Regions from separate parts of the Brevibacillus sp. AG162 genome, predicted to be linked through region 2. Evidence: riboswitches for the same ligand, from Rfam matches in the RefSeq annotation. Region 2 holds a riboswitch; the other holds the start of a gene.
What was found. Region 2 has a riboswitch for cobalamin ahead of cobO (cob(I)yrinic acid a,c-diamide adenosyltransferase). Riboswitches for the same ligand answer to the same signal wherever they lie in the genome.
Positions count from the first base shown of each region.

Region 1 (5,082 bases), on a different contig from region 2:
TGGGCTTTGAACAATCGGAATATGCAAAAGGCACTTATTTTAACAAGTATTTGACGAACGATTACAGCCCGCGGACGGAAAAAGCAAAGCTTCTCTTCGAAGGGATGCACATTCCAACGCCAGAGGATTGGGCGGAACTACAGCAAAAGGTGCAAAAGCATGGCGTTTACCATGCGTACCGTTTGGCGATTGCGCCGACACAGAGCATTTCCTACATTCAGAATGCGACTTCCAGCGTGATGCCAATCGTCGAGCATATCGAAACGAGAACGTATGCCAACTCTACGACGTATTACCCGATGCCGTACTTGTCGCAGGAAAACTATTTTTACTACAAATCGGCGTATGTCATTGATCAATTCAAAGTGATTGATCTGATTGCCGAAATTCAAGAGCACATCGACCAAGGAATTTCGACTGTGCTGCACGTGAACAGCAATATTTCCACCAGAGAACTGGCTCGCTATTACATTTACGCAGCGAAAAAAGGTCTGAAATCACTCTACTATACGCGTACGAAGCATTTGACTGTAGAAGAGTGCATTAGCTGCGCAATTTAGGGAACGAGATTCATTAAAGGAAAAGCATCAAGCAAAAAGAGAAGAGGAACGCCATATGAAAGCAGTCAATTGGAACAGGCCGGACGACGATTTTACGATGACGTTTTGGAATCAAAACATCATGCAGTTCTGGACGGATGATGAGATTCCGCTGTCAGATGACAAGATGTCCTGGATGGAGCTCAGTGCGACTGAACGGGATACGTATAAAAAAGTATTGGGCGGTCTCACCTTGCTGGATACGGTTCAGGGTGGAGTAGGGATGCCGAAGATCATGGAGCATGTCGATGGACTGCAAAGAAAAGCGGTTCTCGCCTTCATGGGCATGATGGAGCAAATCCATGCCAAATCGTACAGCAGTATTTTTACAACGCTGGCATCGACAGAAGAGATTGACGGTATTTTTTCGTGGGTAGAAAACAATCCGCATCTGCAAAAGAAAGCGGCCCTCATCTCTAAGCGCTATCAGGAAATTGAGAAACCGAAAGACTTGTACATGGCGATGGTAGCGTCCGTCTTCCTGGAAAGCTATCTGTTTTACAGCGGCTTCTTCTATCCGCTCTATTTGGCGGGTCAAGGCAAGATGACAAGCAGCGGGGAAATTATCGACCTGATTGTTCGTGACGAGAGCATCCACGGACTCTATGTCGGCGTTCTCGCCCAAGAAGTATATCAAGGTCTGAGTGTGGTCGAGCAGACCGCAGCAAAAGAGGAGCTGTATGCCCTTCTGCGTGAGCTGCAAGAAAATGAAGAGGCCTATACGACTTCGTTGTATACGGAAATCGGATTGGCTGACGAGGTTCATGCCTACGTGCGCTACAACGCGAACAAGGCATTGATGAATCTGGGGCTGGACCCGCTATTCCCAGAGGAAGAAGTGAACCCGATCGTGCTGAATGGCATTCGGACGCAGACGAAGCAGCATGACTTCTTCTCGAAAAAAGGAAATGGCTATGTCCGCACACTGAACGTAGAACCGTTGACGGACGATGATTTTATATTTTAATATGACAAAAAATGGATTCTGTGTTACTGTATGAACAGTATGTTGCCCTGCTAATTTATTGGGGCACTTCACAGAACCATGACAATTTCATAGGAGTGGGAACAGGTTCTTTGGTCGTCAGGATCGACCAAGGATGAAAAGGGAAGTCGGTGAGATTCCGACACGGTCCCGCCACTGTATGAGGGGAGTCGGCACATTGAATAGCCACTGATCCAAACGGATTGGGAAGGCATGTGCAGATGATGATCCCAAAGTCAGGAGACCTGCCTGTTTCGACGACACTGCTTAACCTACGGGAGATAGGGAGGTGTTAGGATGCTGTGATCTCAGTGCTTATTTGGCATTTCTAACGTTCTTTTTGATCGTTGGAGATGCCTTTTTTATTGGGCGGATTCGAGTCAAGATCGATTAAAGAATGGAGAGGAAGCTCATGAAAAGCAGCAATTTGGGATATCCACGGATCGGGAAGAACCGCGAGTGGAAAAAGGTATTGGAAGCATTTTGGGCAGGCACCATCGATGAGGCAAGCCTGGTACAGCAAATGGAGCAAATCCGTCACCAAAACCTGTTGTGTCAGCAGGAAAAAGGGGTCGATCTGATCCCTGTGGGTGACTTTACGTACTACGATCACATGCTGGATATGGCTGTGATGTTTGGAATGGTCCCCAAGCGTTATGAATACGAGGGAGGCCCGGTTTCATTCGCTACATACTTCGCCATGGCTCGCGGTTCGAAGGAAGCTGTCGCCAGCGAAATGACGAAATGGTTTAACACGAACTACCATTATATCGTCCCGGAGTTCGGTGAACGACAACCATCCATAACGGAGAACAAGCCTCTCCAGGCATATTTGGAGGCCAAAGAAAAGCTCGGTATCATCGGAAAGCCTGTCATTGTAGGCCCGTATACGTTTGTCAAATTGTCCAAAGGATATGAGAAAAACGAATTTGAGACTGTCGTGGATCAACTCGTTCCGCTTTACATAGAAGTTCTCCGGGAGTTGGAGCTGCATGGCGTGGAATGGGTGCAAATCGATGAGCCAGCATTTGTACGGGATGTCTCGTCGCATGATCGCGCCATCATCAAACGGATTTATACGCAAATCGATCAAGCACTACCGCATCTACAGTGCATGCTGCAAACCTATTTTGAAGCGGTGGATTGGTATGAGGAGCTGGTTTCATTACCGATAAAAGGAATTGGTCTTGATTTTGTACACGGGGCCAAGCGCAATCTAGCGAATCTGACAAGACATGGGTTTCCGGCAGAAAAGATTCTCGCGGCGGGAATCATCGACGGTCGAAACATATGGCGTGCGTCCATTGAGGAGAAATGGGAGCTGGTCAAAGAAATTTCCGAAATAGTTCCACTCGAAAAGCTGTGGCTGCAGCCGTCCAGTAGTTTGTTGCATGTACCGGTAACGGTTGAAGCAGAGAGCGACTTGCCAGAGGAAGTCATGCCAGCATTGGCGTTTTCCGACGAAAAACTGGGGGAAGTACAGCTCTTAGTCCAAGGATTCCAATATGGTAAGTATGTCATTTCGAGAGAGATCTCCCAAAATGAAGCGGATTTGCTCAAGCTGGCACTATCTCCAGCGAGGAATCGTCGAGAAGTGAAGAATGCTTTGCGTCAAATAGCTGCTGCAAAACCTGAAAGAAGCGTCCCTTATCTCGAACGTCGAGAGATTCAACAAGATATGTGGAAGCTGCCACTGCTGCCAACTACTACAATCGGAAGCTTCCCGCAGACGGCGGAGGTTCGCCAAGCCCGACAGCAGTTTAAAAAAGGGAACTGGACAGTGGAGCAATACGATGCTTTCATTCAGGCGCAAATCAAGGAGTGGATCGAGATACAAGAAGAGCTCGGTTTGGATGTCCTCGTCCATGGCGAGTTTGAGCGAACAGATATGGTTGAGTATTTTGGCGAAAAGCTCGATGGCTTTTTGTTCACGAAAAACGGCTGGGTGCAGTCGTATGGCTCGCGCTGCGTGAAGCCACCTATTATTTACGGAGATGTGGAGTTTGTGGCACCGATGACGGTCAAAGAAAGTGTGTATGCAAAGTCATTGACCGACAAACCAATGAAAGGCATGTTAACAGGTCCAGCGACCATCTTACATTGGTCATTTGCTCGAGTCGATGTCACCCGACAAGAAGTGTGCGAACAAATCGCCTTGGCATTGCGAAAAGAAGTAGAAGCCTTGGAAGAAGCGGGGATTCTCATGATTCAAGTCGATGAACCAGCACTGCGCGAAGGACTTCCGCTCAAAAAGGAAGAACAGGCAGCTTATCTCGAATGGGCTGTCAGAGCGTTTCGTCTAGCGACCTCAACCGTTGCGCCGAGCACCCAAATTCACACACATATGTGCTATTGCGAATTCCATGATTTTATGGATGTCATCAGCGAACTCGATGCCGATGTGGTTTCGATTGAAACTTCCCGCAGCCACGGAGAGCTCGTGTCTGTGTTCGAAACAGGTACATATGACAAAGGCATCGGGCTCGGTGTATACGATATCCATAGCCCCCGGATTCCAGCTGTCTCAGAAATGGAAGAGATGGTAGCACGAGGTGTACAAGTACTTCCACCAGATCAATTTTGGATTAATCCGGATTGCGGGCTGAAGACAAGAGGGAGAGAAGAAACCATTCAGTCATTACGAAACATGGTTGCGGCAACGAAGGCGATTCGGAGTCGTTTGACAGCCCAGTAGGAAGGTGCACGCGATGGAGGAGCCGCACAAATGATGACAGAAGCACTTTCATAAGTGATACGATTAGCAACTTGAGTAGGGGACTTCGTTTAGGGAGTCCTTTTTTCATTGAGTTTGGTTTAAGACTCCTTGAGTCCACCTTGGGAGAGTACGATTGTTATTGTAGAGGAGCCAGATCCTCAACGATGTGAAGGATTACATTTTAATTACTTGACCGAGCTCATAAAAAACGGCTGATAGCAAGAGAAGTTTTTAGTAGTAAAAGGTTGTGGATGAATTATTTTCGTAAAATTAAAAATTATATTGACGTTCCAAGTGCTATGATTTAACTTATTTCTTATATGGTTTCCAACAAAAGGAGATTTAGGTATATTATCTCTTCTTTTTCGGTCAATAGAAGGGGCGAAGATATTGCAAAGTCTGGTGTTACCGCTTACTCATCCACAGAAACGAATTTGGTACATTGAAAAAATCTATCCCAATCTGCCTATGTACAACATCGGAGGGATTGTACATCTTAAAGGCCCTGTTGAGTTGGCGCTGTTGGAAGAGGCAATCCATCTGTTTCTTGAGAAACATGAAGGCGTGCATGTTCGGATCAGCGAGCATGAGGGTATACCTGCTCAGATTGTCGTTCCCTATCGCCGTGAAACTGTACCGTTGCTTGATTTCAGCCAAGAGGATGATCCACAAGCTGCGGCGGCCAAGTGGGCGGAGACGGAATTCAGACGAGCTTTCCAGCTTGTTGGGCAGCCGCTGTACTGTTTTGCTCTGCTTAAAATGACTGAACAGCATAACGCTTA
Region 1 is NZ_VFNO01000001.1:995,330-1,000,411, forward strand. Features, by position in the region: gene nrdE (class 1b ribonucleoside-diphosphate reductase subunit alpha) at 1-560, shown strand, start outside; gene nrdF (class 1b ribonucleoside-diphosphate reductase subunit beta) at 616-1,566, shown strand; cobalamin riboswitch at 1,653-1,851, shown strand; gene metE (5-methyltetrahydropteroyltriglutamate--homocysteine S-methyltransferase) at 1,997-4,279, shown strand; gene FB479_RS04725 (non-ribosomal peptide synthetase) at 4,691-5,082, shown strand, end outside.
Region 1: another riboswitch for cobalamin. It lies ahead of metE (5-methyltetrahydropteroyltriglutamate--homocysteine S-methyltransferase); the one in region 2 lies ahead of cobO (cob(I)yrinic acid a,c-diamide adenosyltransferase).

Region 2 (5,082 bases):
CCGGTCACGTAGACCCATGCGACCAGCGTCAAAATAGCGGCGATCCATGGACTAAACAACACCAGTCCTGCCTGATGCACACCCCATAGCAATAAACCGATGACCAAACCAACTGCGGGATACCAGTTGACGCTTTTTCTCCACGCCTCCTCTGAAGGACGAAGCCATGGAACCGGAATACGCGTAAAAAACGAGATCGCGTGTAAAAATGCATTCATCCTTTGATCCTCCACGGTATCCCTGACAAAACCGCGTAGACGGCGTCCGCCTGTCGCGCACTTCTCTGATTGACATCGCCCAGCACATCCGCGAACCATCTGCCTAAACGACTCAAGGCTACACCGCCCAATCCGACCTCGCTTGTGACGGCAATGACTTTTTGCGGGGAATTCTGCACGAGGGACAGCCATGCCTCTGCTTCCTGGAAAAGGGCTTGCGTGTGTGATGCACTTCTCCATTCCGACTCATCCACGCTCATCAACCGATTACTCACCCAGGTAGACAGACAATCGATCAACACTACATCATACTGCTCACTGAATGCGTGGTAATCGGTTAATCGCTCTCCTACCTCCACACAGCCCCATTCCAGCGGACGACGTGCCTGATGCAGCTCGATTCTCTGCTTCATTTCATCATCCCAGGCCTTGCCTGTCGCCACGTACAGGACTCGATTGCTCAACGTTATCGCAAGCTCTTCTGCGTAGCGGCTTTTTCCTGAGCGGACACCGCCTGTTACCAGCACCAAGCTCATCGCTGTTCACTTCCTTCCGCATGGACCTCGCGGAGCGCTGCCAGAAGTTGTTCATTTTCCTCACGTCCACGCACGGCGATTCTCACATCATGTGCCGTCAAACCGGGATACATAGCACAGTTGCGGATCAGAACCCCTTTTTTGCCGAGCCGTGCCTGCAATTGTTCTGCTGGCAATCCTTCTGGCGAGCGCAGCAGCAAAAAGTTTGCCTCCCCTGGCCATACCCGCCATCCCAACTCACCGCTGATGCAATCGGTCAAATACGCACGTTCTGCTTTTATGAGCCTGCGCGTCTGTTCCTCGTATGCCTGCTCCTGCAAGCACAGCTCTCCAGCCAAAAGGGCCAGTGCATTCACGCTCCAGCTCACTTGCTTCTTGCGCATCCTCGCAATGACATCTGGGTGCGCAATCGCATAACCAAGGCGCAATCCCGGGATCGCGTACATTTTCGTCATCGAACGCATCAAAATCACACGGGGAGAGCGCTCCAGCTGCGTCGCCAATGTATACTGCCGCTCTTCGTCCACAAAATCGAGAAAAGCCTCATCCACAATGAGCCACGTATTGGTCTCTTTCGTCCATTCCGCCATTTGGCGCAGCTCATCCGGTTGATACAGGATTCCTGTCGGATTGTTTGGCGACCCGACAAAGACGAGATCAGACTGCGTAAAAAGAGCGTGCAGCTCTTCAGGATCGGGCTTGTACCCGTTCGCTTCCTTCCCGAAGCAGCCAATGACACGAGCGCCATACTGCTCGGAAAGTTGCGCGTATTCCGAAAAGCAAGGATACACCACTCCAACTGTTTGCGGCGAAAGACCGAGAATGGCCAGTGCCATTGCCTCCGCTGCACCATTGGCAGGCAACAACCATTCCTCCGGCACTAGCAGTCGTTTCGCCAGTACACGACGAAACACACGATGCCCAGGGTCTGGGTAATGCGCTACAGCAGCGAGCGAAGTCAGCAGCATCTCACGGACGCTTGCTGGCATTCCCAGCGGATTAATATTGGCACTGTAATCCAGAAACTGCCCGGGCTCTCGACCAAAGCGTTGCGCTGCTGTCAGCAAGTCTCCACCATGACCGTACGTCTCTATTACACCTGCGCTTGTCAAAACTCTACCCCCAGCACAGCTGGAATCCCTTCATCGTAGTAATGCTTGATTGGCTTCATCTCTGTCACCAAATCTGCGATGTCCAAAATCTCCTGCTTTGCTGCCCGTCCCGTAATCACGAGGTGAATATGGCTTGGCCTGTTTTGAATCGCTTTCAACACATCAGTCAATGGCAGCACATCGTCAATCGGAAAGCGGTCAATCGCCAATGCATTATTCAGCTCATCCAGAATGACGACATCGTACGCTCCGGAAGAGAGCTTTTCGCTCGCAAACGCCCAAGCTTCTTTCAATGCCAGACGATGCTCCTCCGGTGTCTTCGTCCATGTGAAGCCGACACCCTTTTGCACAATTTCGATGCCCAATTTATCAAAAATAATCTTTTCTCCGTACGTACGCTCCGGCGACTTGATGAATTGAACCATCAGCACCTTTTTCCCGCGCCCTGTCGCCCGCACAGCCAACCCGACGGCTGCCGTCGTTTTTCCTTTGCCGTCTCCTGTGTAAACGAGGGTCAAGCCCCGCTTCTTATCGTTTTTCTCCATCGTGACCACCTCAAAAAGTGATGTATTTTACTCCGCTGTTTCCTCCAAATACTTTCCGAAGCCAATAAAAAAGCGCTCTGTTTCCCCAGAACGTAAGGAAAAACAAAGCGCGGATAGCTGAAAAGCCACAATCCTCACCTCTTCCTTTGACCCGAAGGAAATCAGTGTAAACATAAAAACAGGCAGGTCTCCTGGCTCGAGGATCATCGCTCTTCTTCTCCTTCCCGCTCCCGGATGGGCAGTGGATGGCATGATGCCTTGAAGAACAGCTACTCTCTTACAGTGGCGGGACCGCGTTGGCTTTTCACCAAACTTCCCTTTTAACCTTGCTCCTGCGAATCGGTTTCGCAAAAACAAGGACCTGTTTCTCTTCCATATGTAAATGTCATTCGTTTCGTTGACAAGCACTTGCTTTAATAATAGCAAAAGCTACCGAGGATTCAAGCAAAAGCTGCCGATTCGTCGCAGGTGTCTATTGGCAGAAAATTTAAGATAATGACCGTTTACTTACTTGACGTTTTTCGTTACCCTATTGGCAAAACACTCGAAAGTGGTGTGCAGTCATGCTATTTCCGCCAATTCCAAAAATAACAGACATGGTCCTGCCCAGCCCACTCCCCATCAAGGAATGCGGCGAACCGATGATCCCACTCTCTTCCCTTTCTGCCCAAATCACGGTCTATCCAGCCTACTACCACGAGGGCTATGCCGGAACACAGCCAGAAGCTTTTTTGCGAGAAGGGGCAGCACGCAAGCTCGCCATGGCAGCCGCGCAACTGCCTGTTGGCTACAAGCTCGTCGTGTTGGACGGCTGGCGCTCGTTCGAAGTACAAGCCTCGTTGTATGAACGTTTTCGTGAAGCCTTGCTTTTACAAGGCTGGCAGGAAGGACCCGCTCTCACGGAAGAATTGAGCAAATTCGTCGCTTATCCAACAACAGACCTCTCCAAACCGTCCCCTCACCTATCCGGTGGCGCAGTCGATCTGACTATCGCAGGACCTGATGGATGGCTGGAGATGGGGACAGCCTTCGATGATTTCAGTGAAAGGGCTTCGACTCGCCATTATGAAGAACTCGTACAGCCTACACAAAAAGACATCGAGATTCGAGACAATCGCCGACTGCTCTATCATTTGATGAGCGATGCCGGATTCGTCAACTATCCGAAAGAATGGTGGCATTTCGAATACGGAACGCGCACCTGGGGACAAAAAACGCAGCAAGAGCCCATCTATGGCGGGGTTTTGTCGATGTAAGAAATAAGATTCAAGAAAAAGACCGTCAGCGCATACTGCCTGACGGTCTTGCTTATTCCTTATAAATCAATCACTGCATAAAATCCGCCATGATGATCTCCGTATCAAACGGCGTAATTCCCTCTTCCAAGGAAAATACCGTATCTGCCTCTTCAGCTTGATCAGTCAGGGTCCCTCTCGCCTGTGCATGAAGCATGAACAACTCATGCAGGGTAGGCTTCACCAACGAGGTGAGCGCTCTTCCCATCAGCTCCACCCCTCCGGCATTGGACTCCACATTGTTGGCAAAACGCGGATCGGAATTCAGGGCGATATCCGTCCAAATCACTTTTCTCTCCACGAGATCCAGAATGACCGGGATACAAATCCGCGTGTTTGCGGCGAGATCAATCTTGTCCTGTACCGTCTGCGGCTCGAAAATTTCTCCTGTCTGTGGCGCCGAACGAATCATCCAGCCTGCGTAGCATTCAGGCAAATCGCAATAAGGCTGACTCGTAAACGAATACAGGTTCATGACGACATATCGACCGCCATAGCGGATGACAGATTCCATGTCGATGTCGATGAATTCGCACGCGCCTTTGGGCGCCTCCACAATATCCCCGCTGTGGCACGCTTGATACTTGTCGGAACGCAGATTGGTATAGGATATATGCTCCATGTATCTCCAGTCTTCGTTATAGAGCACGGCAGACAAATCGATATCGACTCTGCCTGTAGGGACATCGTTGACAATCCCTTCTCTCCACCACAGGAAAAAGCGAATCGTTCCTCCATCCGGGATCGTTAGCCGGGAGCCGCGTGCAATCGTACGCAGTGCTTTGCTGGCAGATCGCATCGAAAACGGAACGAGATGCTCCTGCAGCCGCGGGTCGATATAGACGTTGCCCAGCGCCGGCAATTGGGCAAAACGGTTCAACAACGATGTCCGGCAAATATCCGCTGCCTTCTGTCTGATGTCCTCTGGAAGCCCTGGCACTCGGTTTTCGATTGCCTGTACTTTCGCCACTTGCCCTTTCGGAAAAAAGGTCCGCCATTCCCCGTAGCTATCCCGTTTGTCGAAGTGATTCATGACTTGCAGAAGAACTGGAGTCGATACACCACCCGCAATTTTCTCGAAGGCTGAAAGAACTGGATTCCCCTGCTCCGTCAAACGCAATAAATGATCCAGACGTCGGGCAAATTCCCCTGGACGCTGTTCGAGCAGCTTGATCGCTGTATTCACATCCGCACGGACCAGCGCCTGCTCTACTTGGCTATTGAACGTCTCGACCTTGTGATTGTTGCGCAAAATATCGAATGCTTCTGCCGCTTTCGGATAGCGATCCTTATATTCAAACGGATGCAAGATTTCCCCGAGACGAATCCATCTGTTTTTGTAACGATTCATGTCTTCTACGATATTCGAGCTGGCT
Region 2 is NZ_VFNO01000002.1:869,713-874,794, forward strand. Features, by position in the region: gene cobS (adenosylcobinamide-GDP ribazoletransferase) at 1-218, opposite strand, end outside; gene cobU (bifunctional adenosylcobinamide kinase/adenosylcobinamide-phosphate guanylyltransferase) at 215-754, opposite strand; gene cobD (threonine-phosphate decarboxylase CobD) at 751-1,866, opposite strand; gene cobO (cob(I)yrinic acid a,c-diamide adenosyltransferase) at 1,863-2,411, opposite strand; gene FB479_RS30445 (hypothetical protein) at 2,439-2,618, opposite strand; cobalamin riboswitch at 2,576-2,791, opposite strand; gene FB479_RS08965 (M15 family metallopeptidase) at 2,975-3,667, shown strand; gene FB479_RS08970 (TerD family protein) at 3,738-5,082, opposite strand, start outside.